2 regions of the Brochothrix campestris genome follow, and region 1 is predicted to be linked to the other one. Evidence: a T-box and tRNA genes for the amino acid it is inferred to sense, from the RefSeq annotation. Region 1 holds a T-box; the other holds one or more tRNA genes.
What was found. The T-box of region 1 lies ahead of trpS (tryptophan--tRNA ligase). A T-box ahead of a tRNA ligase gene usually reads a tRNA of that ligase, here a tRNA-Trp.
Positions count from the first base shown of each region.

Region 2: it encodes a tRNA-Trp, which carries the amino acid that the T-box ahead of trpS (tryptophan--tRNA ligase) is inferred to sense. The anticodon was not compared.

Region 1 is NZ_CP175511.1:633,121-649,397, reverse strand. It holds gene ACJYYY_RS03345 (amino acid ABC transporter substrate-binding protein/permease) at 1-694, opposite strand, end outside; partial or broken gene ACJYYY_RS03340 (transporter substrate-binding domain-containing protein) at 1,148-1,372, opposite strand; gene pepF (oligoendopeptidase F) at 1,714-3,528, opposite strand; gene ACJYYY_RS03330 (competence protein CoiA) at 3,615-4,721, opposite strand; gene mecA (adaptor protein MecA) at 4,826-5,503, opposite strand; gene spxA (transcriptional regulator SpxA) at 5,721-6,128, opposite strand; T-box leader at 6,311-6,538, shown strand; gene trpS (tryptophan--tRNA ligase) at 6,603-7,589, shown strand; gene ACJYYY_RS03310 (glutathione peroxidase) at 7,635-8,105, opposite strand; gene ACJYYY_RS03305 (FUSC family protein) at 8,223-8,417, opposite strand; gene ACJYYY_RS03300 (ABC transporter ATP-binding protein) at 8,468-9,919, opposite strand; gene ACJYYY_RS03295 (energy-coupling factor transporter transmembrane protein EcfT) at 9,920-10,585, opposite strand; gene ACJYYY_RS03290 (MptD family putative ECF transporter S component) at 10,600-11,193, opposite strand; gene fabF (beta-ketoacyl-ACP synthase II) at 11,432-12,670, opposite strand; gene ACJYYY_RS03280 (beta-ketoacyl-ACP synthase III) at 12,807-13,745, opposite strand; gene ACJYYY_RS03275 (YjzD family protein) at 13,904-14,143, shown strand; gene gpmA (2,3-diphosphoglycerate-dependent phosphoglycerate mutase) at 14,185-14,871, opposite strand; gene clpB (ATP-dependent chaperone ClpB) at 14,886-16,277, opposite strand, start outside.
Region 2 is NZ_CP175511.1:289,386-305,662, forward strand. It holds gene ACJYYY_RS01445 (Na+/H+ antiporter subunit A) at 1-1,966, opposite strand, end outside; gene ACJYYY_RS01450 (MFS transporter) at 2,128-3,336, opposite strand; gene ACJYYY_RS01455 (peptidylprolyl isomerase) at 3,457-4,047, shown strand; gene ACJYYY_RS01460 (MalY/PatB family protein) at 4,096-5,259, opposite strand; gene ACJYYY_RS01465 (CvfD/Ygs/GSP13 family RNA-binding post-transcriptional regulator) at 5,447-5,788, shown strand; gene ACJYYY_RS01470 (glucose-6-phosphate isomerase) at 5,950-7,302, shown strand; rRNA gene ACJYYY_RS01475 (16S ribosomal RNA) at 7,790-9,337, shown strand; tRNA gene ACJYYY_RS01480 (tRNA-Ile) at 9,437-9,513, shown strand; tRNA gene ACJYYY_RS01485 (tRNA-Ala) at 9,538-9,613, shown strand; rRNA gene ACJYYY_RS01490 (23S ribosomal RNA) at 9,820-12,749, shown strand; rRNA gene rrf (5S ribosomal RNA) at 12,874-12,989, shown strand; tRNA gene ACJYYY_RS01500 (tRNA-Asn) at 12,995-13,067, shown strand; tRNA gene ACJYYY_RS01505 (tRNA-Ser) at 13,074-13,162, shown strand; tRNA gene ACJYYY_RS01510 (tRNA-Glu) at 13,193-13,264, shown strand; tRNA gene ACJYYY_RS01515 (tRNA-Val) at 13,301-13,376, shown strand; tRNA gene ACJYYY_RS01520 (tRNA-Met) at 13,393-13,466, shown strand; tRNA gene ACJYYY_RS01525 (tRNA-Asp) at 13,493-13,566, shown strand; tRNA gene ACJYYY_RS01530 (tRNA-Phe) at 13,577-13,649, shown strand; tRNA gene ACJYYY_RS01535 (tRNA-Tyr) at 13,665-13,748, shown strand; tRNA gene ACJYYY_RS01540 (tRNA-Trp) at 13,754-13,827, shown strand; tRNA gene ACJYYY_RS01545 (tRNA-His) at 13,858-13,930, shown strand; tRNA gene ACJYYY_RS01550 (tRNA-Gln) at 13,953-14,024, shown strand; tRNA gene ACJYYY_RS01555 (tRNA-Gly) at 14,032-14,103, shown strand; tRNA gene ACJYYY_RS01560 (tRNA-Cys) at 14,114-14,184, shown strand; tRNA gene ACJYYY_RS01565 (tRNA-Leu) at 14,201-14,283, shown strand; gene ACJYYY_RS01570 (DUF2971 domain-containing protein) at 14,422-15,420, shown strand; gene ACJYYY_RS01575 (hypothetical protein) at 15,709-16,128, shown strand; gene ACJYYY_RS01580 (MarR family winged helix-turn-helix transcriptional regulator) at 16,121-16,277, shown strand, end outside.

The sequences.
Region 1 (16,277 bases):
CACTCGTTTTAATGTTCGCTAAGCCTGTATTAAAGGCAGTTAATAAATCAGCGTTTTTATTTTTACCGACTGCAAAGCCGTATGAATTACCTTTTTCTTTATCTGTCACTAATTTCAGACCGTTGCCGTTTTTAACACCGTAAGCAAGTACCGGATAATCATCGAACACGGCAACTGAGTTGCCGGTCTTCACATCATTGTACATGCTGTCTGAGTCATCAAAGGCAACCGGTGTGAAATCATATTTTTGCTTAATTGAGTTGGCGAAGGTTGCACCTTCTGTGCCGGTTTTAACCGCTACTCGTTTGCCTTTTAAGTCGTCATATGAAGTCACCTGATCATCATCTTCTGCTACCGCCATGACAACACCCGAATCAAAATACGGATCAGAGAAAGCAAATTTGGCTTTACGTTCTGGCGTAATGCTCATTCCTGCAATCACAGCATCCACTTGATTGGATTCTAATGCTTGTACAGCCGAATTAAAGCCGACTGATTTAATTTCGTACATAAAGTTTTGGTCTTTAGCAATTGCTTTAACAAGATCCATATCAATCCCAACGAATTCACCTTTTTTGTTGACAAATTCGAACGGTGCAAACGTCGTATCTGTTGCTATTGTATAAGTTTTATCACGATCAAGCGTCACTTGTTTCGATGCTGATGACTGTGTCTCACCTAAGTATGTACTAATAATCTCATCGTATTTACCCGACGCTTTTAAGTTAGCTAAGCCTTTGTTGAATTTTTTCAGCAATTCTTCGTTACCTGTTTGATTCAAGGCAAAACCGTATGAATTCCCCTTTTCTTTTGGAGTAACAATTTTCAAGCCATTGCCTTCGTTAACGCCGTATGCTAATACGGGATAATCGTCAAAGACTGCCACTGAATTACCGGCTTTAACATCATCATACATGTTAGCAGAGTCATCAAAGGTTACTGTTTTAAAACCGTATTTAGCTTTAATTGATTCAGCAAAAGTTGCCCCTTCTGTTCCGGTTTTAATGGCAACGCGTTTCCCTTTTAAATCTTGATAACTTTTGACTGTATTATCTTTATCGGCAACTGCCATAACAATTCCTGAGTCAAAGTAAGGATCAGAGAAACTGAATTTTGCTTGACGTTCAGGTGTGATACTCATACCTGCAATAACGCCATCCACTTGTTTTGATTCTAGCGCTTGCACAGCTGCATTAAATCCGAGTGGTTTTATTTCAACTTTGAAATCTTGGTCTTTTGCTATCGCCTGTAACAGGTCCATATCAATACCAACATATTCACCTTTATCCTTGTATTCGAACGGAGCAAATGTCACATCAGTTGCGATTGTGTATGTTTTTTGTGCTGAGTCTTTCTCATTTGAACAACCCATCGCAATTACTGTCACGATTAGTAGTAATAATGATAGCATTGTTAACTTTGTTAGTTTTTTCATCATATCCTCCCTTTCAAAAATAATAACCTATACTTGATAGTAACATAAGTTTAATTTATTGAAAACGAGTTATAATGCGTCACAAAAGGCCGTTTCTAATGAATAATCCAATCTATTATCGTTCTTTCCTTATATAACAAGCTTTTTAAAAAGTGATTATTCTGACATTTTTAAAAAAATGTTAGATAATCTCACAAGAAAAAAAGCATCCCTTAGAAAAAGGGATGCCACAGTATTTGTCAGTATTAGCCGCTTGGCTGTTGGCACTGATTTCACTTTTATTTCTTCGCCATAATTTCTTCAAACTCACTTAAGCGCGTCTCAAATACCTTTAAGGCATCTTCAATCGGTTTAGCTGTCGTCATATCAACACCAGCTGCTTTCAATACATCAATCGGATAATCAGAGTTACCTGCCTTTAAGAAAGTCAAATAGCGGGCCACGGCTGGTTCGCCTTCGGTTAAAATATGTTGCGCTAAGGCCGACGCTGCTGAAAAACCAGTGGCATATTGGTACACATAATAATTGTAATAGAAATGAGGAATTCGTGCCCACTCATAACCAATCTCTTCATCGTGTACCAGTGTATCACCGTAATACTTTTTATTAATACCATAGTATAATTCCGTTAAAAACTCAGCCGTTAACGCCTTGCCAGCTTGATCAGCAAGATGTATCTCATGCTCAAATTCAGCGAACTGCGTTTGACGGAAAACAGTCCCTTTAAAGCCATCTAAGAAATGATTAATGATATACGCTTGGATTTTTTCATCTTCATATGTTTTCAGTAAATAATCCGTCAATAAATTTTCATTAGTCGTTGATGCTATTTCTGCTAAGAAGATAGTATAGTCTCCGTAGACAGCTGGTTGATTGTTACGTGTTAAATAACTGTGGACACTGTGACCAAATTCATGCACTAGCGTATACAAATTATCTAACGTATCATGCCAGTTTAAGAGGATAAAAGGATTCGTTCCGTATGAGCCACCCGAGTAGGCACCACTGCGCTTGCCTTTGTTTTCAACGACGTCAACCCAGCGTTTATCAAAACCTTCTTTTAAAATACTGACATATTCTTCGCCGAGAGGTGCGAGCGCCGCAATTGTCACAGCTTTTGCTTCCTCATAAGTGAACGATAATTCGTCAACATCTGCAACTAACGGTGTATATAAATCATAAACATGGAGTTCATCCACAGCTAGCACCTGTTTGCGTAAACGTACATAACGGTGAAGTAAGTCAACGTTATTGCCTACAGTTTCCAACAATGTTTGATGAACCGTTTGCGGAATGTTATTACTAAACACCGCAGCTTCACGCGCGTCAGTAAATTGTTTAACTTCCGCACGGAAATTATCTTCTTTAATTTGCCCAGTTAATGTCGAGGCAAACGTATTTAACAATGCTTTATATGTTTGATAAACGTTTTGAAACGCGTCACGACGGACGCGACGGTCTTTACTTTCTAACAGTGGCCCATATAAGCCATGGGTGATTTCAACCGTTTCACCATTTTCATCTTCAATCGACGGAAAACGAAGGTCCGCGTTATTTAAAATACCGAATGTATTTTGTGAGGCATTTAAAACTTCACCCGCTTTTGCTAATAACGCTTCTTCTTTATCTGATAGCGTATGCGCACGCTTATTTGTGATTTTTTCTAATTCATGGGCATACACACGTAATTGCGCTGATTCGTATACGTAGGTAGCAATTGTTTCATCCGCAACCGCTAGTAGTTCGGGTTCCATAAATGATAAAGCTGCTGACGCTTTAGATGCCAATGATTCGGCCCGACTATTTAACGCCTGATAGACGGTGTTCCCGGTATCTTGATCATGCTTCATGCTCGCATAGACATAAACTTTTGATAGTCTAACGACTAGTTCATCACTAAACTGTAAGGCTGACAACAGTTGGTCTGCCGATTCAGCAAGGGTTCCTTTGAAACGCACTGCCTCGTCTGTCAATTGTTGTACGGCTTTAAATTCGCTTTCCCAGCTTTCATCTGATGTAAAAATTGTTGTTAAATCCCACGTGTCTTCAACCGGTACTTCTGTACGTAAAACCACTTTTGTTGCCATTTTTATCAGTCCTTTGTCTTAGTATGTGTCTATTATCCAACATCGCTGTCGTTTGTGCAACATTAAAACCTTTTATTAATAGATTATTCTGACTATCTTGTGCTTTCCTTCTGGACGACTCGTGTTAAAAGTGACCACTCTCTCGTCTGTTCGATGCGATTAAAACCAATGGGAGCGACGATTTGATACTGACCACTTTGATACGTTAGTTTGTTGAGTTGCCGCAATACGCGCAAATAAATTATTACTAATTGATAGCTATCGGGTGTCATCGTCACAAAGGATTTCGGTTTAATCACTTCATACCACCATCTGTGCAACTCACTTTCCGAGTAACTTTTCCGCTGATTAAAGCACTGGATTAAGTGATACTGCCAGACAAAGGCAGGTGTTTGAATGAACCACTGCTGTGGTAATTCGACCCCGACAAAATAAGGAAAATACTGCAGATGTTCTTTTCGATGATAGAGATATGAGCGAAACGAGCGATTACTTTTACTATTAAAACGATTGATTTGTATTTGACGCTTTAACTCACTGTATTGTCTCCGCGGATGATGCACTTGTTCTTTTGGTCGAAATAACCAGCGTGATAGTTGACGATAGGTTATCTCCGCCACCTTTACTCTCCGCTGTCTGGCATAAAAAAACTGACCGTGTTGCTGTTGTAAGCTATCGTAACTGATGAATTGCTGTGTCGTTGGTGAATAAGCAATGAGGTAAAACCCCAACTGCTGATGATACGAAATCAGCCCACCAATAAAGCGGCTGATTACAACCGTTTTATTGTTATCCTGTAGTTCTCCAATTAACCAAGTAACTCGTAATCCAATTGAATGGTATGCTAGGGTTCGTTTAATTAGTTCCTCATGGGTTGTATGCGACAATTGATATTCAAGCACATGGTTATTTCCTGGGACATAAAGATCTGCCCGCTTTTTTATCGCTTTAAAATAAAACTCACTGTGAACCTCATCTGTTTGAGAAATCCAAGCATGTAACGTTTTTTTCATCGTTAAATGGTGTTCACTTTCACCACTCTGACAAGACTGACCTTGTCGATGCGCAAAATGCGGCCGATTACTCATGCCACGTTTAATCACACAACGTGCGCCACAGCTCGGGCAATAATAAGTTTCCGACTCTTTTGCTTGATCGATTTGTATCAGTCGTGACGCTTGGTTATGAGCTAGTTGCATAATATCCCTCCAATCCTTATTCAACATAACTCCTCTTTCATCCTAAAAAAATAGCAGTCTTTCTTTGGCAAAGCCAAAGAAAGACTGCTATTTTTTTAGGATGATTATTTACTGAAATTCGCTTTTATTACTGAAAAAGCCTTTTCTGATGCAATTGTTTTACCATATTCTTTCATTACATAAGGTGAACGTTCTGACTCATCACCATACTCTAACAATAAGCTTAAAATATTATCAATTGTATCAATGTCATTTTTATTCGAATTGAATTCTACCTCAGCAAAGTAGCTTCCTTCAAAATAATACAAATTAGCTGTTAACTCCTCCACTTTTGGCTGATGTGCTAACGAAATTAAGTCTTCAAGTTCTTTAATTTTTAACACGAAATTCAAACTATCCAACTCTACTTTTTCATCATTATCATTGTCGGTCTGAGTATCTAAAATAGCTTCGATTTGTTTTTCAACATCGTCTAATGCCTTATCTTCTTCTTCTTTAGCGTTTTGGTTTAGAGGCAATTCAATATTAATGCCTTCTTTGGTTAAATTAGCCTTTGTCACTACAACCTCAAGTCCTTTTTTCAGCGCCTGTACTTGAATCCACAAGGGACCATCTGGATTGAATTGATCTTCATAATCTAATTCTTCCATCATATTCCAAAATAGTTCTTCACTCTTATCACGGTTATACCAAATATCTTCGTGATTAAAGCCGCGTTCTTCTAAATCACCATATGAAATATAAAATTTCACTGTGTTTTCATTAATGCGTTCAATTTCCATCGTTATACTCTCCCTTCTCAACCGAGAAGTATTCTTTACTCTCACTATCGCTTATTTTGATAGCCTCTATCTGTTTATATCTTTCATTTTAACCTATTCTAACATATAAAGAAAAGTATTTGTTTCATAACGTTTAAAAACACCGTGTGTGATTACTTTTCACTGTAATCATACACGGTGTCTGTTCATTCCTTTGTTTGCTTCAATCTTTGTTTCGTTACGCTTGTAATGCGTTTGCTAAACGTTGTGCCTCACGTAATTTAAACGTACGAACACCGCGCGGTAAAAAGCGACGAATCTCATCTTCATTGTATCCAACTTGGATACGTTTTTCGTCAATGATAATTGGACGACGTAACAAACCTGGATGGGCTTGAATTAATTCACATAACTCATGTAGTGATAAGCTTTCTAAATCTAAATTTAATTTATGGAAAGTTTTTGAGCGGGTCGAAATAATTTCATCGGTACCGTTCTCTGTTAGACTTAAGATTCGTTTTATTTCATCTAATGACATGTTCTCATTAAAGTAATTGCGTTCAGAATAAGCAATATGATGTTCTTCTAACCAATGTTTTGCTTTTCGGCATGATGTGCAGCTTGGGGATGTGTATAATGTAACCATTTTCCATCCACTCCTTTATTATCGATTTATTTCTCTATAGTTTTATTATAAAGACTTAAAAATATAAACAGATGAAAAAAACAGGCTCTTAACTAAGAATTTAATGAGAATTTATTGTTTTTTCAAAGGGAGTTAGTTGACAGAATGTTTTTGACGTTATATATTTAGAAAGAAATTAAATATTTTATGCGATGATAAAGAGGAGTAAACATAAACATTACTTTAAAGAGAGTCTGTGGCGCTGAAAACAGGCAAATCATTATGTTGAATGGACTTTTGAGCACCTTAGATGAAATTAGTAGTTTAAGGCGTCTAATCAGCGATATTTGATGCCTTCACTGGCACGAGTGGTTATCTTTTTGATGACACTTAGGGTGGTACCGCGGATACAACACATTTTCGTCCCTTTTATTTAATAGGAGATAGATGTGTTTTTTATTTTGTCTATTTCACTAAAATTCGGAGGTTATTCTTATGACAGTTATCTTTTCAGGAGTGCAACCAAGTGGTGACGCACCAACTTTAGGCAATTACTTAGGCGCTTTTAAACAATTTGCGGCCTTTCAAGCAGAAAACGACTGCATCTATTGTGTCGTTGATCAACATGCGATTACCGTTAAACAAGATCCAAAATTACTAAAGGAACGGGTTCGCCGGTTAGCGGCGATTTATTTGGCCGTCGGCATTGATCCAGATAAATCAATCCTATTCATCCAATCCGAGGTTCCAGCCCATGCACAAGCAGCATGGATGTTACAATGTATTGTTAGTGTCGGTGAGCTAGAACGAATGACACAGTATAAAGATAAATCAGATGGGAAAGCACGTGTCAATGCCGCCCTCTTAACTTATCCACCATTAATGGTTGCCGATATTTTACTCTATAACACAAACGTTGTACCTGTCGGTGATGATCAAAAACAACACATTGAATTAACACGTGATTTAGCTGAACGTTTTAATAAACAATATAAAAATGTCTTAACTGTACCAGAAATTTCAACGCCGAAACAGGGTGCACGCATCATGTCCTTACAAGAACCAACTCGTAAAATGAGTAAATCGGATGAAAATAAAAAAGCTACGATTTTCTTAACCGATACACCTGCCCAAATTACAAAAAAAATTAAGAGTGCGATGACAGACTCATCAGGTATCATCTCTTATGACAAAGAAAATAAACCTGGCGTCGCTAACCTCTTAACTATTTACGCTGCAATTACTGGCGAAAAAATCGCGGATATTGTCGCTAAATACGACGGCAAAGGCTACGGTGCTTTTAAAACCGATTTAGCTGAAATTGTTGTTAATGAACTTGCACCTGTTCAAGAACGCTATGAACAATTGCTTAATTCAAGCGAACTCGATGACATTTTAGATGCCGGTGCTGCCAAAGCAAATAAAATTGCGAGCAAAACCTTAGCTAAAATGGAAAAAGCAATGGGACTTGGTCGTCGCTAGGAAAAAGGCTGCTAAATCAAATGATTTAGCAGCCTCTTTTTGACTTTAACTGTTTAATTGTGCAATAATCTCATCTTCAAAGGTTTCTGGTTTAACCCTTCCATCGTAACGTTCAACGACATCGCCTTTGCGGTTAATTAGAAATTTAGTGAAATTCCACGGGATTTTTTTACCGCCTGTTTCTGCCACTAAATACTGATATAATGGATCAGCATCTTTACCATTAACTTTAATTTTTTGATGCATCGTAAACGTTACACCATAATTAAGCTGGCAAAAATCATTAATCGCCTCATTGTCTTTGAGCTCTTGTCCTAAAAATTGACCACAAGGAAAACCTAATACAACTAATCCTTCTTCTTTATATCTTTGTGATAACGATTCAAGCGTTGTGAGTTGATTAACTAAGCCACATTTACTCGCTGTATTAACAATCAAAACAACTTTGCCTTTATATGTTTCAAGCGAAACTTCCTCACCGTTCATCTGTGTTACCTGATAATCATAGATTGTCATTTGAATCCCTCGCTTTCTACTTGTAGCATAACTTATTCCCCTAAAAAAAGAGGATTTACTGATTATAAAACAAGAGCCCCACTCTCCCGCTAGAGTGAGGCTCTTACTAAATCATTTTTAACGATACTGATATTTTTTTAACTTGATAACATAATTACCAATTACAAAAATAACAGCTAATATAAAGAGACTCGTCACGACTATAAGTAAATTAAACGGTTGTGAGCGTACATAATACAGTAAAAGTCCTAAAACACACCCTGCACAACTACATAAAAGAATGGTAATGGCTTGTTTTGTTGTCTGCTCCATATCAATTCCTCCTTAAAGGTGATATAGAACAATACCCGTTTTTCGTAAAATTACATGTATTTTTTTATATTTTGGTTAACTTCTGTTCTCTTATCACTGATGATTTTCCCTGCCTCGATGCGTATAACACGCGTACAGCAAGAGGCAATAAAAGCCTCATCATGAGTGACGACAAAAACACATCTCTGCTTGAATAAATCTGACCGTAACTGTGTGGCAACTTTTGCCATGTGATAGCCGTCTAATCCACTTGTAGGCTCATCTAAAATAAGACAAGCTCGTTTACGTATCAGACCGATTGCCAATGCTAGCCGTTGTTTTTCTCCACCAGATAATGTCATTGGATGTCGTTCTTTTAAGTGCGCAAGTCCCATTTGTTCTAACAAGCATTCTGCCTCTTTCATGATTTGAGGTTGCTTTTCATTGCCCAGAAGCAATTCAGCCATGACTGTTTCGGCAAACAATTGATAATCCGTATCTTGCGCTACGAACCAACTATTAGCTAAGCGTTGGCGTGAGCTCATTTTTTTACCATTGATGACAATACTACCTTTTTGAGGTTTGATAAACCCTGCTAACGCACGGGCTAAGGTTGTTTTCCCCGCACCATTATTACCAACAATCGCAATTACTTCACCGGGATAAGCCACTAAGTCATTAACATTCAAGATGAATGCTGCTTTTTTTAGACGATAATTCACCTTGTTCACTGCCACAATCGGCGTTTCTTCGAGTCGTTCAGGAGCTGCTGCATTGACAACGAGTGGTGTAAACACACGTAATCCACGGGCTTCACCGGTTGTTTTCAAATACTCTTCAACCTCTGCCTGCAATATATCAGCGACAATTCCACCCGCTTCGAGCACTATCAGACGATCAATCACATCTAGCAAGTAATGTAGCCGATGCTCACTGACAATCACCGTCGCGCCTTGTTTTTTTAGTTTAGCAATAAAACGTTTTAAATACCCTGCCATTTCTTCATCTAAATTTGATGAGGGTTCATCGAATAAATAAACGTTAGGTGCCATCATTCTAACAGAGGCTAAGGCCACGCGTTGCTTTTCACCACTCGACAATTCATAGAGGCTCTTTGACAGCAAGTGTCTGATTTGAACTTCTTCACTGACTTTAATGAGACGTTCATTAATTTCTGTCGCAGGTAAGGCATGGTTCTCAGCGCCAAAGACAACCTCATCTTTGACATGAAGGCCAAAGAATTGACTGCGTGGATCTTGCAAAACAGAACCTACACTATGCGGTAGTTTCCATAATGGTTGTTCTTTTGTATTGTGCTGATCAATCAGTACATCACCTTGAAACTGCCCCTCATAATAATGAGGTATTAAACTATTCAGCAAGCGTGTGAAGGTTGTTTTCCCTGACCCACTTTTACCTGTTATAACAACAACTTGACCTGTTGGAATCATTAACGTCATGTTTTTTATGCTTGGAATCGTACTATCCTTATATGTATATGACACGTTTTTAAGTTCAATCATCTACAAACCTACTTCCAGTGAAACACCAATAATAACCGCTCCGATAGAAAACAGATAGTCATACCAACGGAAGGTTAACGCTGTAGCATTCGTTCGTTTATTTGTGAGTTCAATTCCTCTTAAGGTGGCTGATATCGCTAATTCCTCGCTGATTTTGATGCTTCGAAATAAAAACGGCACCATTAAATACTCCCATTTCGTCCAAAAAGGACGACCGACCAACCGTTGCTTAACATACTGACGAATCGTTGTAAATTCATTGAGCAACGTGGGCGTATAACGTAAGCAGACGACAACTGGCAAGCTGACGCGTCGTGAAAAACGGATGCGTTCAAATAATTGTAATAAATCGGCTGGAGACGTTTGTTTTAATAACGGTAATGCCGCCATGTAAATCGGCATCAACCGTAATGCAAAGTATGGAAAAATCAAAAAGACAGAGATACTCTCAGGCAGATCACTTTTTTCACCCCACGCATTAATACAATAGAGCAAGCCAAAAATAACAGCCAAATAAACAACGGTTTTGCCAAATCCTTGTATTAACAAATACAACAATAAAAACACGCTGAATATGATTATTGGTAAGAGCTCATTTGCAACAAATGACATAATAATTGCCATGGCTAACATGATGATACGAGTAAGTGGATGAATTTTAAGCAATGTTATCTCGCCCCTTAGTTTCGACTGACTGATTTGAAGTGTTTATTCACCATTTTAATACTAATAAAAGCGGCGATCAGTGTAAATGCTACTGTAATGGCTCCTACTAATAATTGACCGTTAAAACTGAGGTATAAATCAACCATTTCATTGGCATAGGGTTTAGTCGATCGGAGTTCAGACACATATTTCGCTCTAAAGAATGTAAAAGGAATCATCATCGAAATATTAACAGCCACATAATGCAAGGCTTGTGAGAATACGATGATTTTATTATTTGTATAGCCATTCGTTACTTTCATGATAACTTCACTTATCAAAGCTGAAACAATGATAAACGGCACCATATACCACATGCCCATAAAGATTAAAAAGACACTTAAGACAAGGTTAAACACGAGTACGACACCTGGTTTAGCGACACGTCGACATAACACTAAAAAGGGTAGCATCGTAAGCAGCGACATCGTTGCTGTTTCAACATACACACGAATTGGCGTTACGAGTGTTAAACCGAACCCGACAACCCCCATTAAAATATAGATAATACCTGTAAAAATTCCGATTGTGACAAGATCACGAATCGTTAACTTATTTGATTGTTCCATCGTTATCCTCTTTTCTATTTCGAGTTGATACATACTTATTTCATTTTAATTGATAATCATTATCAAAGTCAAATTAAATACTATACAAAAAGCATATTCATGATGAATATGCTTCAGGTTGTAGACAAAGTCCAAATAGACTTCATTTTATTTCGAATTCTATTACAGTGACTTTGTTTACGAGCTGATAAGATTAGCTAGACATGCTGTTCTATCTTCTAACAGGTTGATTTCACTTTTAATCCTCAAACTGTTTGAAGATTAGGCAGGCATTGTGTCCACCAAAACCGAATGAGTTTGATAAGACCGTCTTAACTTCCGCTTCACGTTTCACGTTCGGAACATAATCAAGATCACATTTTTCATCCACTTCTTCAAGATGGATAGTTGGTGCAATTTGATTATCACGGATAGTTTGAACAGCAAAGACTGCTTCAATCCCACCAGAGGCACCCAATGTATGGCCCGTCATCGATTTGGTCGATGAAATTGCTAATGATTTAGCAGCATCACCAAAGACTGATTTAATCGCCATTGTTTCATATTCATCGTTATACGGCGTACTTGTACCGTGAGCGTTAATATAATCAACCGCTTCTGGTTGCAAGTCAGCATCTACCAACGCTTTTTTCATTGCTCGCGCAGCGCCTTCGCCATCAGGTGCAGGTGCTGTCATGTGATAAGCATCACCAGTTGAACCATAGCCAACGATTTCAGCATAAATGTTAGCCCCACGCGCTTTCGCATGTTCTAACTCTTCGATGTATAAAATCCCCGCACCTTCACCAATAACAAAACCGTCACGGTTTTTATCAAACGGACGACAAGCCGAATCGATGTCAGGATTTAATGACAAAGCTTTATTCGATGTGAAACCAGCCATCGACATTTTAGTGATTGGCGCTTCTGCACCACCAGTAATCATTGCGACTGCATCACCACGTTGTACAACACGGAAGGCATCACCAATTGAATTGGTACCCGTTGCACATGCTGTAACAGTTGTTGAGTTAACACCTTTAGCACCTAATTGAATCGATACTTGACCAGTTGCCATATCAGGAATCATCATTGGTACGAAGAAAGGACTTACGCGACTCGGTCCACGTTTAATCAATTTTTCAAATTCTTTTTCGTATGTTTCCATACCACCAATCCCTGAACCAATCCAAACACCGATATCTTCAGCGTTTGTTTCATCGATTGTAACGTTTGCATCCGCAACCGCCATCTTAGCTGCTGCGACAGCAAACTGTGTGAAGCGATCCATGTGGCGTGCTGCTTTACGGTCGATAAATTCTGAGGCATCAAAGTCTTTCACTTCTGCGCCCAATTTAACCGCGTAGTCAGTTGTGTCCATTCGTGTTAAAAGAGCCACACCATTCTTACCTGCTAACGCGTTTTGCCATGATTCTTCGGCTGTATTTCCTAGCGGTGTAATCGAGCCTACACCAGTAATTACTACTCGTTTGGTCATCGTATCTTTCTCTCCTTTTAAAGTCATCTAACTGATAACCTTTTAAATAATAAATTAAATAAGTGCCTATATTAATTGTCTTGATACTATTATATCGTATTTTCTTCATTTGTGAATTTTTTTGCGGTGATTACACCTATTTCCCCCAACGAAGGAGAACAGCACCCCAAGTTAAACCACCACCAAAACCAACGAGGACAATGTTATCGCCATCATGAACGCGGCCTGCTTTCACTGCATCACATAAAGCGACTGGAATGGAGGCTGATGAGGTGTTACCGTATTTGTGAATTGTTTTCACCATTTTTTCGTCTGGCAAGTTTAGACGTTCTCGTGCAGCATTCATAATACGAATGTTTGCTTGATGTGGAATTAATAAATCCAGTTCTTCTTTAGCAATCCCTGCTTTTTCAAGGACGGCTTCAGCTGATTTTCCCATTTGGCGGACAGCAAATTTAAAAACTTCACTACCGTTCATACTAATGAAATGACGGTCATCTTCAAATAAGAAGCCCGCACCGGCACCATCAGAACCTAATTCAAAACTTAAAATACCTTTATCGTCGCTAACTGGACCAAGAACAGCTGCTCCAGCACCATCACCAAAAAGAACAGCAGTTGAACGATCTTCCCAGTTGGTTGCTTTTGATAATTTATCTGCACCAATCACAAGCACATTTTTATATGTCCCTGCTTCGATAAAATGTTTCGCTGTTACGACACCGAACATAAATCCTGAACAAGCCGCTTCTAAATCCATGCCGGGAATTTTTTTCTTACCAATGGCATGTTGCACATAGTTTGAAATTGACGGGTGGCGTTGTGTTTGCGTCACTGTCGCTGTAATAATAAAATCAATATCTTCCGGTTGTAAGCCTGAGTCAGCAATCGCTTCTTTAGCTGCTGCAATTGCCATATCAACTGTATCTATATCGTCAGGTGCGATGCATCGTGCTTCGATACCTGTCCGTGTGCGAATCCATTCATCATTGGTATCCATTACTTTTTCTAAATCAAAATTAGTGACACTATTATCGGGAATATAGCTCCCTACTCCTAGAATACCTGCGTTCATTATAAACACTCCTTCGTTTCTTCGTTATGACCTGGTACTAATTTTAAAACATTATTCCTTTTTTTGCAACCTTCGATGCTCATAACGTCATTAATAGACGTTATCACCTGTGTTATTTTGTCACAACTGTCATTATTTTATTGATTCATCTTTTATTATTGCTCATCTATGATAAACTAGAAGAAACACAAGAAATGAAAGTTGGAGGTGTCAGTATGCGTTATGTTGTATCAGCATTATGGATTTTCATCCTAAGTGCAATGACTAACTATGTTGTTAGTTCAATGGCAAGTGCTACCTTTAATATGGGAGCAACGCTCTTAATGGGAACAATTGTTACGTTAGCAGTTTGGTTCTTACCATTAATGTTAAAAAGCCACGAAGAATTATCTAACTAATAAACAAAAAGCGGAAATCGTAAAGACGATTTCCGCTTTTTTTATGTCAAATAATATTTATTTGTGACAGTCAAATCAGCTGCCAACTCATATACGAGTGGTGTTCCTGTCGGTAATTCAACTGCCATAATGTCATCATCCGAGATGTTTTCTAAGTATTTGATGAGCGCACGTAAACTATTGCCATGTGCTGCAACAATCACGTTTTCACCTTGTAATAAGGCGGGAGCAATCGCATCCGTCCAATATGGCAATACTCGTTCGAGTGTTACTTTTAAATTTTCACCACTTGGAAGCATCCGTTGGTCAATTGCTTGATAACGACGGTCTTGGCTTGGATGATTCGGATCTGTTTGCAGCATTAAAGGTGGTAATACATCGTAGCTTCGGCGCCATTGCAAGACTTTATCTGCACCGTATTTAACGGCCGTTTCTTCTTTATTAAGGCCTTGTAATGCACCGTAATGCCGTTCATTAAGACGCCAACTTTTAGTCACTGGCAACCAGTCTTGATTGCTTTCAGCGAGGACATCGTTTAACGTATGCACCGCTCTTTTTAAGACCGACGTAAACGCATGATCAAAGGTGATATTGGCCTCCTTAATTAAAGTACCTGCCTGCTTCGCCTCTGCTACCCCTTGCTCTGATAGCTCGACATCGTGCCAACCCGTAAACAGATTACGTTTATTCCACTCGCTTTGGCCATGACGGATTAATACTAGTTTCATACGCTCAGCTCCTCTTAGTCAATTGCTTTCGTGATGCTTAATTGCCCATCTTCTACTGTTACGATGGCAGTATCGCCTTCGCTAATGTCACCCGCGATAATTTTACGAGCCAACGGTGTTTCAATATGACGAATCATATATCTGTTTAGTGGTCTTGCACCATAGGCTGGATCATAAGCTTCTTCTCCGATTAAGCGGGCTGCTTCAGCTGTAATTTGCAATGTGATTTGTTGTTCTTGCAAACGGTGTTCGAGGTTCTGAGCTAATTTTAAGACAATCCCTGAAATATTATCAAGTGATAACGGTTTAAACAAGACAATATCATCCACGCGGTTTAAGAATTCTGGTTTAAAATGACCGCGTAAGGCATTCATCACGCTTGTTTCTGCTTCTGGTGTAATCGCTTGGTCTTTTGTACCTTCTAGTAAGTATTGTGAGCCAATATTTGAAGTCATAATAATGACGGTGTTTTTAAAATCAACCATCCGTCCTTGTGAATCCGTAATACGCCCATCATCCAACACTTGTAATAAGATATTGAATACATCGGGATGTGCTTTTTCAATTTCATCCAATAAAACAATCGTGTATGGGTTTCGGCGTACCGCTTCTGTTAATTGACCGCCTTCTTCGTAACCCACGTAACCTGGAGGCGCACCGACTAAACGTGACACTGAGTATTTTTCCATGTATTCGCTCATATCAATCCGAACCATGTGGTCTTCACTGTCAAACAACTGATCGGCTAACGCTTTCGCTAGTTCTGTTTTACCTACACCAGTTGGTCCTAAGAAAATGAATGACCCAATTGGTCGACGTGGATTTTTAATGCCTGCACGTGCCCGTAAAACGGCATCTGATACTAATTCAACTGCCTCATCTTGGCCAATCACTCGTTCATGAAGGGCGTCATCAAGATGGAGTAATTTAGTTCGTTCGCCTTCGACTAGCCGTGTCACTGGTACACCCGTCCAGCGTGAAACAACGTCCGCAATTTCTTCTTGCGTGACCGCTTCTTGTACAAGACGATCGTCACCCGTTTTGTTGCTCGCAGCTGTTTCAAGCTCTGCTAATTCGGCTTCTGCTGCTGGAATTTGCCCGTGACGTAATTCAGCTGCCTTACTCAAATCATAGTTTGTTTCAGCTTCTTCGAGTTGATGACGTAATTCATCAATATGGCTACGCATATCACGAACGGTCGCAATTTCATCTTTCTCTGCTTTCCATTTTGCTTCCATTTGTTGTTTGTTTTCTTTCAATTCACTTAATTCTTCACGTAAGGTGACAAGACGGGACGCACTGACCTCATCTTTTTCTTGTTCTAAGGCCGCTTCTTCGATTTCTAATTGCATCACACGACGGGTTATTTCGTCGAGTTCATTCGGCATTGAATCGATTTCAACACG
Region 2 (16,277 bases), 340 kb from region 1:
CGAGTAGGATGACCGAGGTTAAGCGAGCTTTAGATAACATAATGGCTAATAAGACAATCGCGGTTGCAATGAAAATTAATACATCCAGCACGTCGATTTTAGTCAGTTTTATCATTGAAAAATCAAGCGAGTCGGTTGTTAGAACACCGACAAGTGTCATTAAAATAAAGGTCATAAATAAAATGATTAAGTAGAACCGTAAATTACCGTTCATAACGGTCGTCATTGAGCGGTACGATAATTTTTCAAAGTAATAGTTCCCGCGGTTATACACATCGTTCCAAGCAAAGGTATGACGGTAGCGCTTTTGAATCGCAGGCTTCCATTTTAAATAAGTAACTGCTAGCACTGTCCCAACCGCAATGATGGCGATTGTGAGCCACAGCGCGGGTGTAAACCCATGCCAGAGTGCTAAATGTAACTCGTAGCTAGGGTTGAGTGTCGTCTTGACACTATGTATTGCCGGTGTAATTAAACGATTGGCAAATAAGTTCGGAAACAAGCCACTCACAATTACTAAGACGATGAGTACAAGCGGTGAAAAGGCCATGCCAAGTGGTGTGTGTGTTGCACGTTTTGGCTGCAGCCATGGTTTTTGTTTGCCTGTAAATGGTCTAAAGAACAAAATCATACTATAGACGAACGTAATAACACTGGCAATCCACGCGACAAATAAGAAGATGTAAGACAACGTACTCAGTGTTGGTGCGTCAATCGACGAGAGGTGCACGAACGATTCTAAAAACATCTCTTTACTGATAAAGCCGTTAAAAGGTGGAATGCCGGCCATCGCAAATGTTCCAACAAAGGCAAGCGTTGCCGCTAAGGGCATGACGTTCATTAAGCCACCGAGGCGGCGGATGTCACGCGTACCTGTTTCATGATCGATAATACCAACGACCATAAATAAGGCACCTTTAAACGTTGCATGATTAAAGAGATGCAATAAGGCGGCTGCGAGTGCGGCAACATAAAAACCGTTCGCCTCCCGTAAGGCGTTAGAGCCAAGCCCGAGTAATGACATAATTAGCCCGAGCTGACTGATGGTTGAATAGGCGAGAATCGCTTTTAAATCGACCTGCTTTAAGGCGTTAAATGCGCCCCAAAATAAGGTGACTAGCCCGACAATCATAATCGTAACCGACCACGATTGATGTGTGGGAGCAAAGACCGGTGTCATGCGAGCAATTAAATAGAGTCCGGCTTTAACCATGGTGGCTGAATGAAGGTAGGCACTAATTGGTGTTGGTGCTTCCATCGCGTCGGGTAGCCAAATATGGAAGGGGAACTGAGCCGATTTCGTAAAGGCCCCAAGCATGATAAAAATCATCGCCAAGATGAAATACGGCGAATCGCTGAAGGCAGCTGCGCGAGCAATGACGGTTTGAATGCTAAAACTACCTGCGAGATTTGATAAAATAGCCATCCCACCAAGCATCATCAATCCACCGAAGACAGTAATATAGAGCGCTTTTTTAGCGCCGTAGCGCGAACGCTCCCGCTTATGCCAATACCCAATCAGCAAGAATGAGCTAATCGAAGTCATTTCCCAAAAAAGATAGAGCACCATCATATTATCTGATAAGACCAAGCCTAACATCGCGGTCATGAAGATTGCGAGGTAGGCATAAAAATAATGCAATTGTTCTTTTTTCTTACTCAAATAAAAGATTGAGTAGAGGGTGACGAGGGTACCGATACCTGTAATAAGTAAAACAAACAGGAGGCTCAGTCCATCAAGACGTAAGACATAGTTAATTCCTAAGTCGGGAATCCACTTCATTGTGTATACAAGCGGATGAGTTGTGAGATTCTGTGAGACGAAGCTTAAAAAGTAACAGAACAACCCTAATGGGAAGATGAGGACTAACCATCCAAGATGCCATTGTTGTAAGCGGCGATGAATAAACGGAATAAGGGCAGCTAAGCATAAGGGTAATAATACGGCAATGTGTAAAAAGTTCACTAAAATGAATCGCTCCTTTCGTATAAATGGTAGTAAACAATAAGATACTTACTTTAAGTATAACTAAAAAAATATAGCATAACAAATGATAGAAGGTATCTGCTCGATTTAATGAAAAAAAACTCAACCTCGCACAGACGCTAATGTGGAGGTTGAGGCGCTTAATGCAGTTCGATTTTACGCTTGCGATCAGATCGCATACTCATCTGTAATAAGCAATAGGTGAGCAGGAACATGAACGCTGTAAAGATAAACACGAATGAAATACTAAAGAGACTTGCGAGTTCACCGCCAATGACAGGACCGATGACGTTGCCTAAAAAACGGGCACTTTGATTGTAACCAAGCACCTCGCCTTGGATTGAAATGGGTGAGGCGAGCCGAATGTATGCCGTTGTTAATGGGATTAAGCCACCGATGACAATCCCGAATAAAAAGCGTAAGAAAATAAATAAGGTCATCGAATTGATAAAGGCCATTGGAATAATGGCGATGGCGGAGCCAATTAACAGATAGCCGATAATTTTTTCGTATCCGTGATGGTCACCTAAAATACCCCAACGACGTGTCATAATCAAATTCCCAAAGCCGGTTGCTGAGAATGCTAGCCCTGATAACAGTGCGATGTTGTTCGTGTGCGGTACGAGCTCTTTAACATAGAGCGAGAGCAGTGGCTGTAAACTGAAGTTGGCAATTTGGACGAGACTGGTTGCAATCATCATCATCGTTAAAACACGAATATGTAAGATGTAAGCAATCGTATTTGGTACTTTTTCGTTTTTTGTTGTATTGGTGGTGTGTGTAACAGTATCTTTTAAGACAAAGGTAACAAGGAGCGCTACGATGAATAAGGCGATACTTGAAAGGTAGAAGGTTTGTTTGAAACCAAAGACATCAGCTAAATAGCCGCCAATCAATGGACCAAACAGCATCCCCGTCACACTGCCGAGCTGTAAGGTTCCTAACACGCGACCGGACTCCTTTTTAGGTGTTTGCCGCGCGATAAAGGCATTGGAAACACCGACAAAACCAGTTACGATACCCATGAAAATTCGCAAGAAGAACAGATGAGATACGCTGCTGACCTCTCCCATTAAATAGAGCGAGAGCGCCATTCCGACTGAGGTGAAGATGAGAATTGGTTTAAAGCCATGGCGGTCACCGATTTTCCCCCATAAGGGTGAAACGAGAAAGGCTGCTAAAAAGGTAACGCCGAAAATATAACCTGACCATCGCTGGATATGATCTTGGGAATAGTTGCCAAAAGTGGCGATGTACAATGAAAGGAACGGCATAATCATTGTCATGCTGATGGAAACTAAAAAGTTGGCGGCCATTAAAAGATAGAGGTTTTTCTTTAGTTGAGACATAGAGACACGTCCTTTCGATTCAGTCTGTAGCGAAACAAAGTTGCATTTGAATTTTTAGTTTGGTTATCAGTAGATTCAATGTTAAAATAAGGTGAAATAAATTATAAAGGAGATTGAATTATGTCATTCCCACAATTAACCAAAGAAGTACAAGCAAATGAACGTCTTGTTGCGTTTGAAACAACAATGGGTACAATCGAAATCAAGTTATTCCCAGAGGAAGCACCTAAAACAGTTGAAAACTTTATTACACATGTTGAAAATGGCTACTACAATGGTCTATTCTTCCACCGTGTTATTAAAGATTTCATGTTACAAGGTGGCGATCCAACCGGTACTGGTATGGGTGGCGAAAGTATTTGGGGCAAATCATTTGCTGATGAATTTTCGCGCAACTTATTCAACTTCCGTGGTGCGTTATCGATGGCGAATGCTGGACCGAACACAAACGGCAGCCAATTCTTCATCGTGCAAGCAAGTGAAGTGCCAAAAAACATGACACGCCAAATGAAAGATGCTGACTTCCCAGAAGAAGTTGTCAATGCGTATAAAGAAAACGGTGGAACACCATGGTTGGATTACCGTCATACTGTATTCGGTCAAGTTGTTGAAGGCATGGATATCGTTGATGCGATTGCAGATGTGAAAAAAGGCGTGCAAGATCGTCCGGTTGAAGATGTTGTGATTAACAAAATTACGATTCTTAAATAAGCTATTAATAAAGTGTTACCCTCTAATAGATAGAGGGTAACACTTTTTTTATGTCATTAAGTTTGTAAAGGCGGCAACGATACGATTGATGCCTTCATTGACTAAGGTTTCAGTTGTTGCAACGTTGATACGAATGAAGCCGCGTCCTTCTTCGCCGTAGACTGATCCGAGTGTGATGCCGACACCTTGCTCGATTAGTTCGCTCATTAAGGTGTTTTCACTAATACCGGTTTGACGGTAATCAATCCAGAGCAAATAGGAGGCATCGATAGGTGTTACTTCTATTAAAGGTAATTGACTGAGTTGCTTATGAGCAGTATCAATGTTTTTTTTGAGTTGGACGAGTAATTCTGTCAACCAGTCTCCGCCTGTTTCATAGGCCGCTTGTAAGGCTGTAGCGCCGAAGATATTAAGGTCAGGATAGGCTCGTTCGGCCCGGATTGCTACGATACGCTCGCGTAACTGAGCATTATCACTAATTAAATAGGCCGCTTGTAAACCTGCGAGGTTAAATGTTTTAGAGGGTGCCATTAAGGTGACAATCGTCGCCTGTGTTGTGTTGAGGGCGGCGATTGGTACGTGTGATTCAAAGGCTAAATCGGAATGAATTTCATCAGAAATAATTGCGACATTGTATTGTGCGCATAACATAATAATCTGTGACAGTTCTGCTTGAGACCAGACACGACCAGATGGATTATGAGGTGAACAAAATAAGAAAGCAGTTGTCAAAGGATCAGCTAAACGCTGTTCAAATGTATCAAAGTCAAAATAATAGCGGTGATCTTGATAATGCAACGGCGCAAAGACGACGTTACGTCCTATCCGTGGAGGGACTTCGAAAAATGGGTTATAGACAGGAGGGCACATTAAGACATTTTCACCCGGCTGCGTTAAGGCTTCAAGCGCTACTGAAATACTCGCCACGACATTATGATTATAAATAATCATCTCAGGCTCAATCTGCCAATTATACTTGCGGTGCAACCAATTGCAAATGGCAGTATTAGCTACGTCTGGTACGAAATTATAGCCGTAAATATTATGGTTAACAACTTTTTGTAAAGCGAGTGTTACACCCGCTGGTGGATGGAAATCCATATCAGCAATCCACATCGGTAAAACCGCCTTGCCAAAGACGGTGGGTGCGTTATCCCATTTAAGACAGTTCGTTTGTTGGCGTCTGTTTACTTCGTTAAAGTTAGTTGTCATCGTGTCACCTCTCCGTATGTTAGTTTAACTACCGTTATTGTACCTCAATTTGAAGGGATATAAAAATGTTAACGAGCTTTCGCAAGTGAAATAAAGTCGCTAAAATGGACAGTTATGAGCTGATAAAGCGACAATAAAAATGCTATAATTAATAATTGAAGAGACAACGTTAGAAAGAAGGGTACGTATGGTCAAATATAAGATAGGTGATATTGTCGAAGGGACCGTCGATGGCATTCAAAAATATGGTGCTTTTATCAAACTTTCAGAAGAGACACAAGGCTTGATACATATATCTGAGGTGACCCATGGTTTCGTGAAAGATATTAATGATTACTTGCATGTCGGACAAACGCTTAAAGTTAAAATTGTAAGCGTTGACGAAGGAAAGAAGCGGATGAGCTTATCATTGCGTGCAATGGAAGATAGTGAAAATAGCGAAGTCGGTGAAGCGGGATTTGACCCGTTACGCAAACAAATGCCGATTTGGATTGAGACATTCAAAGGCACAGGTGAAATTAGTGATTAGAAAGCTCCTTTCTCTGGTTGTTGACTTCGAATGATTCAGTTGTGAACATTGTGGTGCGTTAGTTGTCCATTAAATGAAGTATTGCGTTATGTTTATATTGAAAAAACAGGTTGATTAGTATAAAGTTAGGGTGTTAATAAAAAATTACTGGGGGTTTCGAAATGACTCATATTAAATTTGATTATTCGAACGCGTTGGCATTTTTCGGTCAACATGAAATGGATTACTTACAAAGTGCTGTAACTGCAGCTCATAATGATTTGCACAACGGCACTGGTGTCGGAAACGACGCGTTAGGTTGGATCGATTTGCCAACAAATTATGATAAAGAAGAATACGCTCGTATTCAAGCCGCTAGTAAAAAAATTCAAGGCGATTCAGAAGTATTAATCGTTGTCGGTATCGGTGGTTCATACTTAGGCGCTCGTGCAGCAATCGAATTCATCAAGAGTTCATTTAATAACGTGGATAGCAAAGCTGTTCGTAAAGCACCACAAGTTTTCTTTGCTGGTAACAGTATTAGCTCAACTTACTTACATGATTTAGTGGAGTTTGTTAAAGACAAAGATTTCTCTGTTAACATTATTTCTAAATCAGGAACAACGACAGAACCTGCCTTAGCTTTCCGTATCTTAAAAGGTCTTTTGATCGAGAAATATGGTAAAGAAGAAGCTAAATCACGTATTTATGCAACAACCGATAAAGCTAAAGGTGCTTTGAAAACAGAAGCGGATAACGAAGGATACGAAACGTTTGTCGTACCAGATGACATCGGTGGACGTTTTTCAGTCTTAACTGCTGTCGGTCTATTACCAATTGCAGCGGCAGGTATCGATACAGACGCTATTATGGCGGGTGCTCGTCAAGCAAGCGAAGATTTACGTAGCCCGAACATCTCGGAAAACATCGCTTATCAATATGCTGTTGCGCGCAATGTGTTATACAGTAAAGGTAAAACAGTTGAGATGTTAATTAACTATGAACCAAGCTTGCAGTACTTTAACGAATGGTGGAAACAACTATTCGGTGAAAGTGAAGGTAAGGATCAAAAAGGAATTTATCCATCATCAGCGAACTACTCTACAGATTTACATTCATTAGGTCAATACGTTCAAGAAGGTCGTCGTATTCTAATGGAAACAGTTGTCAAAGTAGCGGAACCACGTTTTGATATTGATATTCCATCAGATGAAAAAAATCTTGATGGTTTGAACTTCCTTGCCGGTAAAACAGTTGATTATGTTAATGAAAAAGCATTCCAAGGAACGTTATTAGCGCATACTGATGGTGAAGTGCCCAACTTTGTTGTCGAAATCCCTAAATTAGATGAGTTTTCATTAGGTTACCTCATTTACTTCTTCGAAAAAGCGGTAGGCCTTTCAGGTTACTTGTTAGGTGTTAACCCATTCGATCAACCAGGGGTTGAAGCATACAAGAAAAACATGTTTGCTTTATTGGGTAAACCAGGTTTTGAAACAGAAAAAGCGGAATTAGAAGCACGTTTAGATAAATAAAAGCAGTACTAATAAAGGTGTGTAGCGCTTCAAAGCCTACCACCTTTATTTTTTTTGAAAAAAACTATTGCCAAATGATGGTGCTGTCATATATACTAAGTAAACAGTTTACAAACGAAAACAATAAGGTTTCGAGAGTGGAAAAAGTTTCTCGTAAGAAACAGTTTTTTTAAAAGGAAAATTGTTGACATATCATTTTGTAACTGTTATGATAATACATGTTGAGTGAGAGGCGCTGATATAAAGCGTTTTGATTAAAAAAACATTTTCAAAAAGATGTTGACAACAAACACAACACATGATAATATTAAGAAGTTGTCAGCGAGAGCCGATAACGATTGACCTTTGAAAACTGAACGAACAAAAAAGATGTTATATGCTTAAACTCTTAGGAGTTTAACCAATTAATTTCGTAACGACAACAAGTAATAAATTTTTAGCTAGCGAACTAGTTAAGGATCATTTGACGGTTTAAACACCGTTACTTTTTAACGAGAGTTTGATCCTGGCTCAGGACGAACGCTGGCGGCGTGCCTAATACATGCAAGTCGAACGAACGGATAAGGAGCTTGCTCCTTTGAAGTTAGTGGCGGACGGGTGAGTAACACGTGGGTAACCTGCCTCACAGCTGGGGATAACATCGAGAAATCGATGCTAATACCGAATGTGCTGAACATCATAAGATGTTCAAGTGAAAGACGGTTTCGGCTGTCACTGTGAGATGGACCCGCGCTGGATTAGCTAGTTGGTAAGGTAATGGCTTACCAAGGCGACGATCCATAGCCGACCTGAGAGGGTGATCGGCCACATTGGGACTGAGACACGGCCCAAACTCCTACGGGAGGCAGCAGTAGGGAATCTTCGGCAATGGACGAAAGTCTGACCGAGCAACGCCGCGTGAGCGAAGAAGGCCTTCGGGTCGTAAAGCTCTGTTGTTAGAGAAGAACAAGGGTGAGAGTAACTGTTCACCCCTTGACGGTATCTAACCAGAAAGCCACGGCTAACTACGTGCCAGCAGCCGCGGTAATACGTAGGTGGCAAGCGTTGTCCGGAATTATTGGGCGTAAAGCGCGCGCAGGCGGTCTTTTAAGTCTGATGTGAAAGCCCCCGGCTCAACCGGGGAGGGTCATTGGAAACTGGAAGACTTGAGGACAGAAGAGGAGAGTGGAATTCCAAGTGTAGCGGTGAAATGCGTAGATATTTGGAGGAACACCAGTGGCGAAGGCGGCTCTCTGGTCTGTTACTGACGCTGAGGCGCGAAAGCGTGGGGAGCAAACAGGATTAGATACCCTGGTAGTCCACGCCGTAAACGATGAGTGCTAAGTGTTAGGGGGTTTCCGCCCCTTAGTGCTGCAGTTAACGCATTAAGCACTCCGCCTGGGGAGTACGACCGCAAGGTTGAAACTCAAAGGAATTGACGGGGGCCCGCACAAGCGGTGGAGCATGTGGTTTAATTCGAAGCAACGCGAAGAACCTTACCAGGTCTTGACATCCTTTGACCATTCTGGAGACAGAACTTTCCCTTCGGGGACAAAGTGACAGGTGGTGCATGGTTGTCGTCAGCTCGTGTCGTGAGATGTTGGGTTAAGTCCCGCAACGAGCGCAACCCTTGATTTTAGTTGCCAGCATTAAGTTGGGCACTCTAAAGTGACTGCCGGTGTAAGCCGGAGGAAGGTGGGGATGACGTCAAATCATCATGCCCCTTATGACCTGGGCTACACACGTGCTACAATGGATAATACAAAGGGTCGCGAAGCCGCGAGGTGGAGCCAATCCCATAAAATTATTCTCAGTTCGGATTGCAGGCTGCAACTCGCCTGCATGAAGCCGGAATCGCTAGTAATCGTAGATCAGCATGCTACGGTGAATACGTTCCCGGGCCTTGTACACACCGCCCGTCACACCACGAGAGTTTGTAACACCCAAAGCCGGTTTGGTAACCTTCGGGAGCTAGCCGTCTAAGGTGGGATAGATAATTGGGGTGAAGTCGTAACAAGGTAGCCGTATCGGAAGGTGCGGCTGGATCACCTCCTTTCTAAGGAATAGGAACACACCTTCGGGTGTGATAAGTTACATTAATTGTTGTATGACATCTGTTTGTTCGTTTAGTTTTGAGAAGTCAATCTTCTCCAAAGGGCCTATAGCTCAGCTGGTTAGAGCGCACGCCTGATAAGCGTGAGGTCGATGGTTCGAGTCCATTTAGGCCCACCATTTTAAATTGAATACCCTTATAAAGGGGCCTTAGCTCAGCTGGGAGAGCGCCTGCCTTGCACGCAGGAGGTCAGCGGTTCGATCCCGCTAGGCTCCACCATTATTTTTTTGTTCTTTGAAAACTGAATACTAATTGATATGAAATAGAAAGACCAAGTAACAACCGAGACTCATTTTAGGTGATTTATAATCATCAGGTCGTATCGCACGACCAACCAGACATATGTTCATTATGTCGAACTAAAAGCCGTAAGGTGATTAGTAAAGAGGCGTTAGTAGTTGTTTAACAACGAACACAAATCTGAAGGTTAAGTTAGAAAGGGCGCACGGTGAATGCCTTGGCACTAGGAGCCGATGAAGGACGGGACTAACACCGATATGCTTTGGGGAGCTGTACGTAAGCTTTGATCCAGAGATTTCCGAATGGGGAAACCTACTATGCTTGATCGCATAGTGTCTACAACTGAATACATAGGTTGTTTGACGGCAGACGCAGGGAACTGAAACATCTTATTACCTGCAGGAAGAGAAAGAAAAATCGATTTCCTGAGTAGCGGCGAGCGAAACGGAAACAGCCCAAACCAAAGAGCTTGCTCTTTGGGGTTGTAGGACATTCTACACGGAGTTACAAAGGAAGCGTTTAGTTGAGTAACCTGGAAAGGTTAACCAAAGAGGGTAACAGTCCCGTAAACGAAAAGCGCTTCTCTCCAGAATGTATCCTGAGTACGGCGGAACACGAGAAATTCCGTCGGAATCCACGGGGACCATCCCGTAAGGCTAAATACTCCCTAGTGACCGATAGTGTACCAGTACCGTGAGGGAAAGGTGAAAAGAACCCCGGAAGGGGAGTGAAATAGTTCCTGAAACCGTGTGCCTACAAGTAGTTAAAGCCCGTTAATGGGTGATAGCGTGCCTTTTGTAGAATGAACCGGCGAGTTACGTTTACTAGCAAGGTTAAGTCGAGAAGACGGAGCCGCAGCGAAAGCGAGTCTGAATAGGGCGAATTAGTTAGTAGGCGTAGACCCGAAACCAGGTGATCTACCCATGTCCAGGATGAAGGTAAGGTAAAACTTACTGGAGGTCCGAACCCACGTAAGTTGAAAATTGCGGGGATGAGGTGTGGGTAGCGGAGAAATTCCAATCGAACCTGGAGATAGCTGGTTCTCTCCGAAATAGCTTTAGGGCTAGCCTCGAGGTAGAGAGTCGTGGAGGTAGAGCACTGTTTGAACTAGGGGCCCATCTAGGGTTACTGAATTCAGATAAACTCCGAATGCCATCGACTTATACTCGGGAGTCAGACAGTGAGTGATAAGATCCATTGTCGAGAGGGAAACAGCCCAGACCACCAGTTAAGGTCCCTAAATATACGTTAAGTGGAAAAGGATGTAGTATTGCTTAGACAACTAGGATGTTGGCTCAGAAGCAGCCACCATTTAAAGAGTGCGTAATAGCTCACTAGTCGAGTGACACCGCGCCGAAAATGTACCGGGGCTAAACGTATTACCGAAACTGTGGATGAACATCTATGATGTTCGTGGTAGGAGAGCGTTCTAAAGACAGCGAAGTCAGACCGTGAGGACTGGTGGAGTGTTTAGAAGTGAGAATGCCGGTATGAGTAGCGAAAGACGGGTGAGAATCCCGTCCACCGAATATCTAAGGTTTCCTGGGGAAGGCTCGTCCGCCCAGGGTTAGTCGGGACCTAAGCTGAGGCCGATAGGCGTAGGCGATGGACAACAGATTGATATTTCTGTACCAGTCATTAATGTTTGAGCGATGGGGGGACGCAGTAGGATACGAACGCATGCTGATGGATATGCATGTACAAGCAATTAGGCAGGAAAGTAGGCAAATCCGCTTTCCGCGTAAGCTGAGTTGTGATGTGGTGGCACCTAGTGCCGTAGGTTCTGATTCCACACTGCCAAGAAAAGCCTCTAGTTAGTTAATGACTGCCCGTACCGCAATCCGACACAGGTAGATGAGGAGAGAATCCTAAGGTGAGCGAGAGAACTCTTGTTAAGGAACTCGGCAAAATGACCCCGTAACTTCGGGAGAAGGGGTGCTCTATTAAGGTGAAAGCCTGAGAGAGCCGCAGTGAATAGGCCCAAGCGACTGTTTACCAAAAACACAGGTCTATGCAAAATCGTAAGATGAAGTATATGGGCTGACACCTGCCCGGTGCTGGAAGGTTAAGAGGAGTGCTTAGCGCAAGCGAAGGTGCGAATTGAAGCCCCAGTAAACGGCGGCCGTAACTATAACGGTCCTAAGGTAGCGAAATTCCTTGTCGGGTAAGTTCCGACCCGCACGAAAGGTGTAACGATTTGGGCACTGTCTCAACAAGAGACTCGGTGAAATTATAGTACCTGTGAAGATGCAGGTTACCCGCGACAGGACGGAAAGACCCCGTGGAGCTTTACTGCAATCTGATATTGAATGTTTGTGTCACTTGTACAGGATAGGTAGGAGCCTTGGACTCCGGAGCGCTAGCTTCGGATGAGGCGTTGGTGGGATACTACCCTTGTGACATGACCATTCTAACCCGCACCCCTTATCGGGGTGGGAGACAGTGTCAGATGGGCAGTTTGACTGGGGCGGTCGCCTCCTAAAGAGTAACGGAGGCGCCCAAAGGTTCCCTCAGAATGGTTGGAAATCATTCGCAGAGTGTAAAGGCACAAGGGAGCTTGACTGTGAGACCTACAAGTCGAACAGGGACGAAAGTCGGGCTTAGTGATCCGGTGGTTCCGCATGGAAGGGCCATCGCTCAACGGATAAAAGCTACCCCGGGGATAACAGGCTTATCTCCCCCAAGAGTCCACATCGACGGGGAGGTTTGGCACCTCGATGTCGGCTCATCGCATCCTGGGGCTGTAGTCGGTCCCAAGGGTTGGGCTGTTCGCCCATTAAAGCGGTACGCGAGCTGGGTTCAGAACGTCGTGAGACAGTTCGGTCCCTATCCGTCGCGGGCGCAGGAAATTTGAGAGGAGCTGTCCTTAGTACGAGAGGACCGGGATGGACACACCGCTGGTGTACCAGTTGTTCCGCCAGGAGCATCGCTGGGTAGCTATGTGTGGAAGGGATAAACGCTGAAAGCATCTAAGCGTGAAGCCCCCCTCGAGATGAGATTTCCCATCACTTTATGTGAGTAAGACCCCTGAGAGACGATCAGGTTGATAGGTTCGGAGTGGAAGTGCAGCGATGTACGGAGCGGACGAATACTAATAGGTCGAGGACTTAACCTTATTAAGTTTTAAAAGCGAAAATGACGATGGGTTGTTACCTTTCGAAAAAACATCAATTAGTATTCAGTTTTGAGAGTGCAAACTTTCATTGATAATTTCATAATTATCCAGACATATTTATCTGTTTGGTGACGATAGCAAAGAGGATACACCTGTTCCCATCCCGAACACAGTAGTTAAGCTCTTTAGCGCCGATGGTAGTTGGGGGTTTCCCCCTGTGAGAGTAGGACGTTGCCAAGCATTTATCCGCAATAGCTCAGTTGGTAGAGCACACGACTGTTAATCGTGTTGTCGTAGGTTCGAGCCCTACTTGCGGAGTAATATGGGGAGTTGTCCGAGTGGCTGAAGGAGCACGGTTGGAAACCGTGTAGGCAGTGTAAACTGTCTCAAGGGTTCAAATCCCTTACTCTCCGTAGTGAATCTGTTTAAAAATTGTGTCTTAAGGCCCGTTGGTCAAGCGGTTAAGACACCGCCCTTTCACGGCGGTATCACGGGTTCGAATCCCGTACGGGTCATAACTTATCTTCGATAAGTTGCAAGTTTAGTAAGTTGGGGGTTTAGCTCAGCTGGGAGAGCATCTGCCTTACAAGCAGAGGGTCGGCGGTTCGAGCCCGTCAACCCCCACCATTTTTATTATTATTATCGCGGGATGGAGCAGTCTGGTAGCTCGTCGGGCTCATAACCCGAAGGTCGTTGGTTCAAATCCAGCTCCCGCAATTGCAAGCAATTGCAAACAAGTTTTTGGTCTGGTAGTTCAGCTGGTTAGAATGCCTGCCTGTCACGCAGGAGGTCGCGGGTTCGAGTCCCGTCCAGACCGTTAGTTTTATGGCTCAGTAGCTCAGTTGGTAGAGCAACGGATTGAAGCTCCGTGTGTCGGCAGTTCGACTCTGTCCTGAGCCATTGCAACATCTATATGGAGGAGTAGCGAAGTGGCTAAACGCGACGGACTGTAAATCCGTTCCTTAGGGTTCAGTGGTTCGAATCCACTCTCCTCCACCATTTTTAGGGACATAGTTTAACGGTAGAATAGAGGTCTCCAACACCTTTGATGTGGGTTCGATTCCTACTGTCCCTGCCATTTTTTTGATGTTTAAATATATTTATTATGGCGGTTGTGGTGAAGTGGTTAACACACCTGATTGTGGTTCAGGCATGCGTGGGTTCGATCCCCATCATCCGCCTTTATTAATTTATATATATCCTTGGGGTGTAGCCAAGCGGTAAGGCAATGGATTTTGATTCCATCATGCGTAGGTTCGATCCCTGCCACCCCAGTTTTTTTGCGAAAGTAGTTCAGTGGTAGAACATCACCTTGCCAAGGTGGGGGTCGCGGGTTCGAATCCCGTCTTTCGCTTTTATTATGTGGCGGTATAGCCAAGTGGTAAGGCAGAGGTCTGCAAAACCTTCACCACCGGTTCAAATCCGGTTACCGCCTTCATTATAAAGTATACGCCGGCGTGGCGGAATGGCAGACGCGCTGGACTCAAAATCCAGTGCCCGCAAGGGCGTACGAGTTCAAGTCTCGTCGCCGGTATCCTTAGAGTATCAACGTGTATCTTACGTTGGTGCTCTTCTTTTTGTCTTGGTTATTTTTAGGAGAGTCTCCAATTTGAGCCATAAATGTTTCCGATATATATGGTATACTTTAATTATCTTAAGAAGAATAATTGTGATGAAGGAAGGGATAGAGTTGGAGAAAAGACTTAAAGACTTAGTTGATTTTTCTATATTGCCTAATGACCTTAGAAGAGCACTTGAAAGGTTACCTAAAGATGGTGAACAAGCATTGATAGAAATGTATGATGAAAATTCTGAATTTCAAAAATATGCACATCCTGTAAATATTGCTAAAGACTTTCTAATTGAGGATAACACTGAATTATATCATTATACAAGCTATGATAATTTAGCTTCTATTGTTACAGGAAAAAAGTTTTGGATTAAAAGCAAATCTTATATGAATGACCCAAAAGAATTTAGTTATACTTACGAATTAAGTGAATCCTTACTTAAAGAATTAGGAGCTAGCGATAGTGAAATAAGTGATTTCAAAAGTATAATTCAAGGCGTTAAATTTGATATATACCTGTGGTCTTTCTCTGAAAATGAAGCTTCTCAGGCTTTATGGGGCAATTATGGAAATAAAAAAGGTGTTGCGCTAAAAATGAATACCAAGGTTTTAATGGAAGAGTTGGGTACCCATTTTTCAAATGGGAAAGATAATCTAATGGACTATACAGTAGGTAGTGCGTATGTTTTCCCTTTAAAAGTTCTATATAATCAAGAAGAACAAAAGAAAAGGCTATCTGTAGTTTTAGTTCAGTGGTTAAGATCGTCAAGGAACATGCAGTTTGACCCACCAGATATGGAAGAAATTATGAATAATTGTCTAAAGGCTCTACTCTTATATGCAGTCATGTTAAAGAACCCTCTGTTATACCAAGAAGAAGAGGGAAGGTTTATCATTTTAAATATTACAGATGGCAATCAAGTAGCTCCTGAATTTTATGTAGATGATGTTCCTTTTGTTTCTTGTGGATTAATGGGACGAATGCTTTCTGAAGTAATTATTCAAACTGGTAGTGACGTTGAATATTCAGTAGTTAACTCACTTCTTTCTAGCAATGGCTTTGAAAATGTAAGGATAACTAATTCGATTTTACCTTACTAATTATTTTTATAACTAACCCACAATAAGCCACTCAATTCGTTAGGGAATGAGTGGCTTATTGTGGGTTATGGCTTGTGTTAAAAGAGGTCATTTAACTTGTCTGACATGCTTTTCTACTTACTTGGGTAAAGATGTCCATATGTGTCGTAAGTCGTGTGAATGAAGGTATGCATGTGTATTCACTTTACAACACTAATATCTATTAATTCAAAATAAATCATTGACACCTATTTAATAAGTGTTTATACTATAAGTGTACTTACTATAAAAAGAGAGAAGGCTATTACAATGAAATTTAGTTTTGAATTAAAAACAGATGCAACACTTGAGCAAGTTTGGGGGCTATACGAAGATGTAAATAAATGGTTCTCATGGGAGTCTGACTTAGAAGATATATCATTAGAAAGTGAATTTAAAACAGGTACACATGGCACTATGAAGTTAGTAGGACGTCCTCAGGTAACGTTTGTTTTAGAGTCTGTTACGACTAATAAGGAATTTACTAATAAGACAATTATTCCATCTATTGGAGAAATCTATTTTAGTCATGAAATTTCTAAGATTGATGACAAAACATTAGTAAAACACTCAGTTGAATTTGTACCACTTAACAGAAAGGCTATATCTGAAGATTTAGGTCTTGTTTCTCAAGTGTTTTCTTCTGTTCCTAAATCTGTATTTTCACTTTTAGAGGTTGCAAATGGATAGTAGCTTATCATCTGATTTTCAGAGTACACCTAATGAATCAACTGGTCTATCATTTATAAAGGTGTATAACCTTTGGCATAAACTAATTAAAGATGAATTAAAAACTGTGAATCTAACTCATCCGCAGTTCACAGTACTTGCATCTTTAG